DNA from 2 places in the Enterobacter sp. FW301-JW81 genome. Region 1 is predicted to be linked to the other one. Evidence: predicted binding sites of a transcription regulator. Region 1 holds the regulator's gene; the other holds the start of a gene.

What was found. The regulator Fur, encoded in region 1, represses iron uptake genes when iron is present. The targets are predictions, from matches to a motif close to ATAATAATGAGAACNACTATCAA.
Region 2: a site for Fur is predicted at 1,640-1,662, ahead of gpmA (2,3-diphosphoglycerate-dependent phosphoglycerate mutase). Genes of this name have one in related genera too.

The regions. Positions count from the first base shown of each region.
Region 1 is NZ_JBYTBA010000005.1:416,567-419,977, forward strand. It holds gene chiP (chitoporin ChiP) at 1-762, shown strand, start outside; gene chiQ (ChiQ/YbfN family lipoprotein) at 810-1,139, shown strand; gene fur (ferric iron uptake transcriptional regulator) at 1,247-1,693, opposite strand; gene fldA (flavodoxin FldA) at 1,984-2,514, opposite strand; gene ybfE (LexA regulated protein) at 2,670-2,957, opposite strand; gene ybfF (esterase) at 3,086-3,411, opposite strand, start outside.
Region 2 is NZ_JBYTBA010000001.1:4,072-7,482, forward strand. It holds gene aroG (3-deoxy-7-phosphoheptulonate synthase AroG) at 1-801, shown strand, start outside; gene gpmA (2,3-diphosphoglycerate-dependent phosphoglycerate mutase) at 862-1,614, opposite strand; gene galM (galactose-1-epimerase) at 1,821-2,861, opposite strand; gene galK (galactokinase) at 2,855-3,411, opposite strand, start outside.

The sequences.
Region 1 (3,411 bases):
AAGAAAACCAAAGTAGATTATCTGCACTCGCTGGGTGCGAAATACGACTTCAAAAACGATCTGGTTCTCGAAGCCGCATTTGGCCAGGCGCAAGGTTATGTCGATCAGTATTTTGCCAAGGCCAGCTATAAGTTTGATGTTGCGGGTAGCCCGCTGAGCACCAGCTACCAGTTCTACGGCACGCGCGACAAGGTCAGCAACGGTGGCGTCAATGATATTTATGACGGTACCGCGTGGTTGCAGGCGTTGACCTTTGGCTACAAGGTCGGTCAGGTTGATTTGCGCCTGGAAGGCACGTGGGTGAAGGCGGAAGGGCAGCAGGGGTACTTCCTGCAGCGTATGACCCCGACCTATGCATCGTCCAACGGCCGTCTTGATATCTGGTGGGATAACCGTTCCGACTTCAACGCCGACGGCGAGAAAGCGGTCTTCTTCGGCGCAATGTATGACCTCAAAAACTGGAATCTGCCTGGCTGGGCCGTGGGTGCCTCTTACGCTTACGCCTGGGATGCAAAACCTGCCGATATGGCAACACCGGACGCCTATTACGATCCAAACTATCGCCTGAAAGAGTCCTCCTACAGCCTGGATGCTATCTATACCCTGCAGGATGGCCGCGCGAAAGGCACGATGTTCAAACTGCACTTCACCCAGTATGACAACCACTCCGATATCCCGAGCTATGCGGGCGGTTACGGCAACATCTTCCAGGATGAACGTGACGTGAAATTCATGGTTATCGCACCGTTCACCATCTTCTGATGAATCGTCCGGCGGGTTAGCGCCCGCCGGACCGGAGACTGCACATGATGAAAAAAATCGTAATTGTCGCGCTGCTGGCGTCGGGGCTGGTGGCGTGTTCTCAGAGCCAGGCGCCTAAAGAAGATTCCCGGCTGAAGGAGGCCTATAGCGCGTGCATCAATACCGCTGAAGGCTCGCCGGAGAAAATTCAGGCCTGCCAGAGCGTGTTGAATGTGCTGAAAAAAGAGAAGGCGCATGAGCAGTTCGCAACGCAGGAAAATGTTCGCGTGATGGATTACCAGGCCTGTATCCAGGCGCGTAAAACCGGTAACGATCAGGAAGTGGCGAAGCGTTGCGACCAGATCTGGAAAGAGATCCGCAGCAATAACAGTAACTAACCTGCTGTTACCATGCCCGGTGGCGCTATGCTTACCGGGCTTTTTTATACCTGAAAACAGGCGAAAAAAAAGCCAACCTTGCGGCTGGCTCAGAGTATGAAGACTGATTATTTTGCGTCGTGCGCGTGGTCATCTTCGCGGCAGTCGCCTTCAGCGCAGTGACCGTAAAGGTACAGGCTGTGGTTGGTCAGGCGGATGCCATGACGCGCGGCGATTTCACGCTGGCGTGATTCAATGGAATCATCGCTAAATTCAATGACCTTGCCGCAATCGAGGCAGATCAGGTGATCGTGGTGCTGCTGCTGGGTCAGTTCGAAAACAGATTTACCACCTTCGAAATTATGACGGGTAACAATGCCCGCGTCATCAAACTGGTTCAGCACGCGATAGACGGTAGCCAGCCCAATCTCTTCACCCATGTCGATAAGACGTTTATAGAGGTCTTCCGCACTGACATGGTGATTGTCTGGACCCTGAAGCACTTCGAGGATTTTTAACCGAGGAAGCGTAACTTTCAGGCCAGCCTTCTTTAATGCGGTATTGTTGTCAGTCATGCGGAATCTGTCCTGTTGCTAAACGATTCACTTCTGTAGGAAGTGACAGAAAATGCACCCGGGATAATGCGTCTCATTATAGAACTGCCATGGCTAAATGAAAACTGCAAGTCTCAGGCAAAATATGCTTATAAAAACGTGGTATCACCAACAAACTTGCTCAATGGAAAACCACGTTTATCAGGGAGACATTGTACAGGTCTGGGCGAAAAAGTTAAAAGATTGTAGCGATTAATTTAATCGGTTTGACCTGGAGCACGGGCGCAGCCGCCGCTGCGCCGCGATAAAAATCAGGCGTTAAGAATATCGTCCAGGTGCAGTTCCTCACGGATCTGCTTAACCCATTTCTCAACGCGCTCTGCCGTCAGCTCTGGCTGGCGGTCTTCGTCAATGGCCAGACCCACGAAATGATCGTCATCGGCCAGGCCTTTAGACGCTTCGAAGTGGTAACCGGCAGTTGGCCAGTGGCCAACGATCACTGCGCCATTCGGCTCAATGATGTCGCGGATAGTCCCCAGCGCGTCACAGAAGTACTCGGCGTAGTCTTCCTGATCGCCGCAGCCAAACAGGGCGACCAGCTTACCGTTGAAGTCGACTTCTTCCAGCGTCGGGAAGAAATCATCCCAGTCGCACTGGGCTTCACCGTAGTACCACGTTGGAATACCCAGCAGAAGAATGTCATAGCCTTCGAGATCTTCTTTGCTGCTCTTGGCGATGTCATGCACATCAGCAACGTCTTTACCGAGCTGTTTTTGAATGTTTTTTGCGATATTTTCGGTATTGCCGGTATCACTGCCAAAGAAAATGCCGATGATTGCCATGAGTAAAATAACCTCTTGAAACTTAATAGTATGGTGGCGCAATTCGGCCACGGATAAGGGCAATAATAGCAGAACTGGCAACCCTGCGGAAACAGCTATCGCGCAGGACTGCACTCCGTGCTACATGAAAAGGGCGATAAAGGGGATTTTCAGACTTATGCCTGGCTGCGTAACGTCTCAAGCTGGGCGATCAACATCTCTTCAATGAGCTCGCTGCGGCTGATATTTCGCGCGTCAGCCAGCTCGTTAAGCGCATCGACGGCGTCGGCGTTAAGCTTCAGTTCGACACGCTTAAGCCCACGATTTTTATCGCGTTTAAGCTGGTTGCGTTTATTGATACGCAGCTGTTCATCGCGCGAAAGCGGATTCGTCTTGGGTCGTCCCGGTCGACGTTCATTCGCGAACAGATCTAGTGTCGTACGGTCCGTTTGTTCTTTGGCCATGATTCTGAGACTTCGGGGGAAACACGCCGCCCTGCTAATGCCCGGGCGATAAGCGCGCCATCATACATCACCAAAAACGGCACGCCAACGACTGGAAGCCCGCAGCCTTCCAGTCGCTCTCTTTTTAATCAATTCGCAGTATCAGCGAGATAGCGGCGAATGGCGCGCAGCACGGCGTCAGGTTTTTCTGCGTGAACCCAGTGTCCGGCCCCGGCAATCACGTGGGCGCGCGCCTGCGGGAATTGTGCCAGCAAGGTGTCGCGGTACGCGTCGGTAATATAAGGAGAGTTACCGCCACGAATGAAGAGGGTAGGGTGTGGCCAGGCAGGTACCGTTTCCCAGCCAACGATATTGTTGTACTGCTCCCAGAGCACCGGCACGTTAAAACGCCATTGTCCGTCAACAAATGACTTCAGCAGGAATTGCACAACGCCTTCTTCATCAAGATGGTCAC
Region 2 (3,411 bases), on a different contig from region 1:
GGCGAGCTGGAAATCGTGATGCGCGTGTACTTTGAAAAGCCGCGTACCACCGTGGGCTGGAAAGGGCTGATTAACGATCCGCATATGGATAACAGCTTCCAGATCAACGACGGTCTGCGCATCGCGCGCAAGCTGCTGCTGGAGATCAACGACAGCGGCCTGCCCGCGGCCGGTGAGTTTCTGGATATGATCACGCCACAATACCTGGCGGACCTGATGAGCTGGGGCGCAATTGGTGCCCGTACCACTGAATCTCAGGTTCACCGCGAGCTGGCTTCCGGCCTCTCTTGCCCGGTTGGTTTTAAAAACGGCACGGATGGCACGATGAAGGTGGCTATTGATGCCATCAATGCCGCTGGCGCACCGCACTGCTTCCTGTCCGTAACCAAATGGGGTCATTCCGCCATCGTTAACACCAGCGGCAACGGCGACTGCCATATCATTTTGCGCGGCGGCAAAGAGCCAAACTACAGTGCAAAACATGTCGCAGAAGTGAAGGTCGGGCTGGAAAAAGCCGGGCTACCGCCGCAGGTCATGATCGATTTCAGCCATGCCAACTCCAGCAAGCAGTTCAAAAAGCAGATGGAAGTGGGTGCAGACGTCTGCCAGCAGATTGCCGGCGGTGAGAAGGCGGTGATTGGCGTGATGATCGAAAGCCATCTGGTTGAAGGTAACCAGAACCTGGAAGGCAGCGAACCGCTGGTTTACGGTAAGAGCGTCACCGATGCCTGTATCGGCTGGGAAGATACCGACACGATCCTGCGTCAGCTGGCGAACGCGGTAAAAGCGCGTCGTGGTTAATGCGAATGCAGAAATAAAAAAGCGCGGAAGGCTCCGCGCTTTTTTTATGTCCTGCGAAAATTACTTCGCTTTACCCTGGTTCGCAACAGCCGCTGCTTTCGCCGCGATTTCTTCCGCGTTACCCAGATAGTAATGTTTGATTGGCTTGAAGTTTTCGTCGAACTCATACACCAGCGGTACGCCAGTTGGGATGTTCAGTTCGAGGATTTCGTCTTCACCCATGTTGTCCAGGTATTTCACCAGCGCACGCAGGGAGTTACCGTGAGCGGCGATGATCACGCGCTCGCCGCTTTTCAGGCGTGGCAGAATGGTTTCGTTCCAGTAAGGCACAACGCGGTCGATGGTCAGCGCCAGGCTCTCGGTGGTTGGCAGCTCAGCGTCGGTCAGTTTCGCGTAGCGTGGGTCGTGGCCCGGGTAACGCTCGTCATCTTTGGTCAGCTCCGGTGGCGTAATTGCGAAACCGCGGCGCCACTGTTTAACCTGCTCGTCACCGTATTTCTCGGCGGTTTCTGCTTTGTTCAGACCCTGCAGCGCACCGTAGTGACGCTCGTTCAGTTTCCAGGATTTCTCAACCGGCAGCCAGGCCTGATCCAGTTCGTCAAGAACGTTCCACAGGGTGTGGATGGCACGTTTCAGCACAGAGGTGTAAGCAAAATCAAAGCTGAAGCCTTCTTCCTTCAGCAGTTTACCTGCTGCTTTTGCTTCGCTTACGCCTTTCTCGGACAGATCAACGTCGTACCAACCGGTAAAGCGGTTTTCGTTGTTCCACTGGCTTTCGCCGTGACGCACCAGAACCAGCTTAGTAATAGCCATCTCTTACTCCTCAAGCATTTTTAGAATGATAACAATTCTCATTATATTGCCATGGCTGTGCCACCAGCAACGCTTAACCCTAACCATAGCGAAAATAGTCTCTGAGTGTAAGATGCTTGTGAATCCAGGGTTATGATTTTGTCTGCAATCGGCGCTATTTTCAGCAAAGCGGGCAGAAAAAAGCCCTCCGATGGGAGGGCTGAAAATTAATGCGGAATAAAATGGTATTCCGTCACGCTAACGTACTCTTCACCCGGGCGCAGCACGCAGTCTGGCTGCGGCCATTCCGGATGATTCGGGCTGTCCGGCAGGAACTCGCTCTCCAGCGCCAGGCCTTGCCAGTCGCTGTACTCATCGTGTTCGCGCGCCGTCGTGCCGCCAAGGTAGTTGCCCGAGTAGAACTGCAGGGCAGGGGCGGTGGTATACACCGTCATCTGCAGCTTCTCATCCGCAGACCAGACCTGTGCGGCAGGCTGTTTCACATCGCCTTTGGCCTGCAGCAGGAAAGCGTGGTCGTAACCTTTAACCTTGCGCTGATCGTCATCACTCAGGAAATCCTGGGCGATGGTTTTCGCGCTGCGGAAGTCAAAGCTGGTGCCGCTCACGGATTTCAGGGCCTGATACGGAATGCCCATCTCGTCAACCGGCAAATAGTCATCCGCAAGGATTTGCAGCGTGTGGTTACGTACGTCGCACTGGTTACCGTCCAGATTGAAGTAGGCGTGATTGGTCATATTAACCGGACACGGCTTGTCAACCGTCGCACGGTATTCAATGGCGATACGGTTGTCGTCGGTCAGCGTAAAGCGTGCGGAGGCGCTCAGGTTTCCCGGGAAGCCCTGATCGCCATCAAGCGAATCCAGTGAGAACTGCACTTCGCCGTCGTTTTGGCGAACAATTTTCCAGCGTCGTTTATCAAAGCCTTCCGGTCCGCCGTGCAGCTGGTTCTCACCCTGGCTAGGGAGCAGGGCGTAATGCACGCCGTCGAGCTCAAAGCGGCTTTTCGCGATGCGGTTAGCATAGCGGCCTACGGACGCGCCCAGATAGGCGGACTGATTGATATATTGCTCCGGCGAGGCGCAGCCGAGAAGGGTTTCGCGTACGCTGCCATCCGGCATGGGAACGCGGGCGGAAAGCAGAGTGGCTCCCCAGTCCATCAGCGTAACCACCATCCCCGCGCTGTTGCGCAGGGTTAACAGGCGATACGGCAGACCATCCGGTGCGAGGGTAGGTGTTTCATTTAGCACTGTCCGGCTCCTTGTGATGCTTTACACACGTAGAAGGTTTCTTTAATTCCCGTTTTCGCTTCGTACTGTTTTTCTACCGCCTGCTGGACGGCAGGTACAAGTTCTTCCGGCACCAGGGCAACGATGCAGCCCCCGAAGCCGCCGCCGGTCATGCGCACGCCGCCTTTATCGCCAATCGCTGCTTTTACGATCTCAACCAGCGTGTCGATTTGCGGCACGGTAATTTCGAAATCGTCGCGCATGGAGGCATGAGATTCCGCCATCAGTTCACCCATACGCTTCAGGTCGCCTTTCGCCAGCGCGGAGGCGGCTTCAACGGTACGGGCGTTCTCTGTCAGTACGTGACGAACGCGTTTGGCAACGACCGGATCCAGCTCGTGTGCCACCTTATTAAATTCATTGAGCGTCACGTCGCGCAGGGCAGGCTGCTGGAAGAAGCGAGCACCCGTTTCGCATTGTTCGCGACGCGTGTTGTATTCGCTGCCTACCAGCGTGCGTTTAAAGTTGCTGTTGATAATCACCACAGCCGCGCCCTTCGGCAGAGGAACGG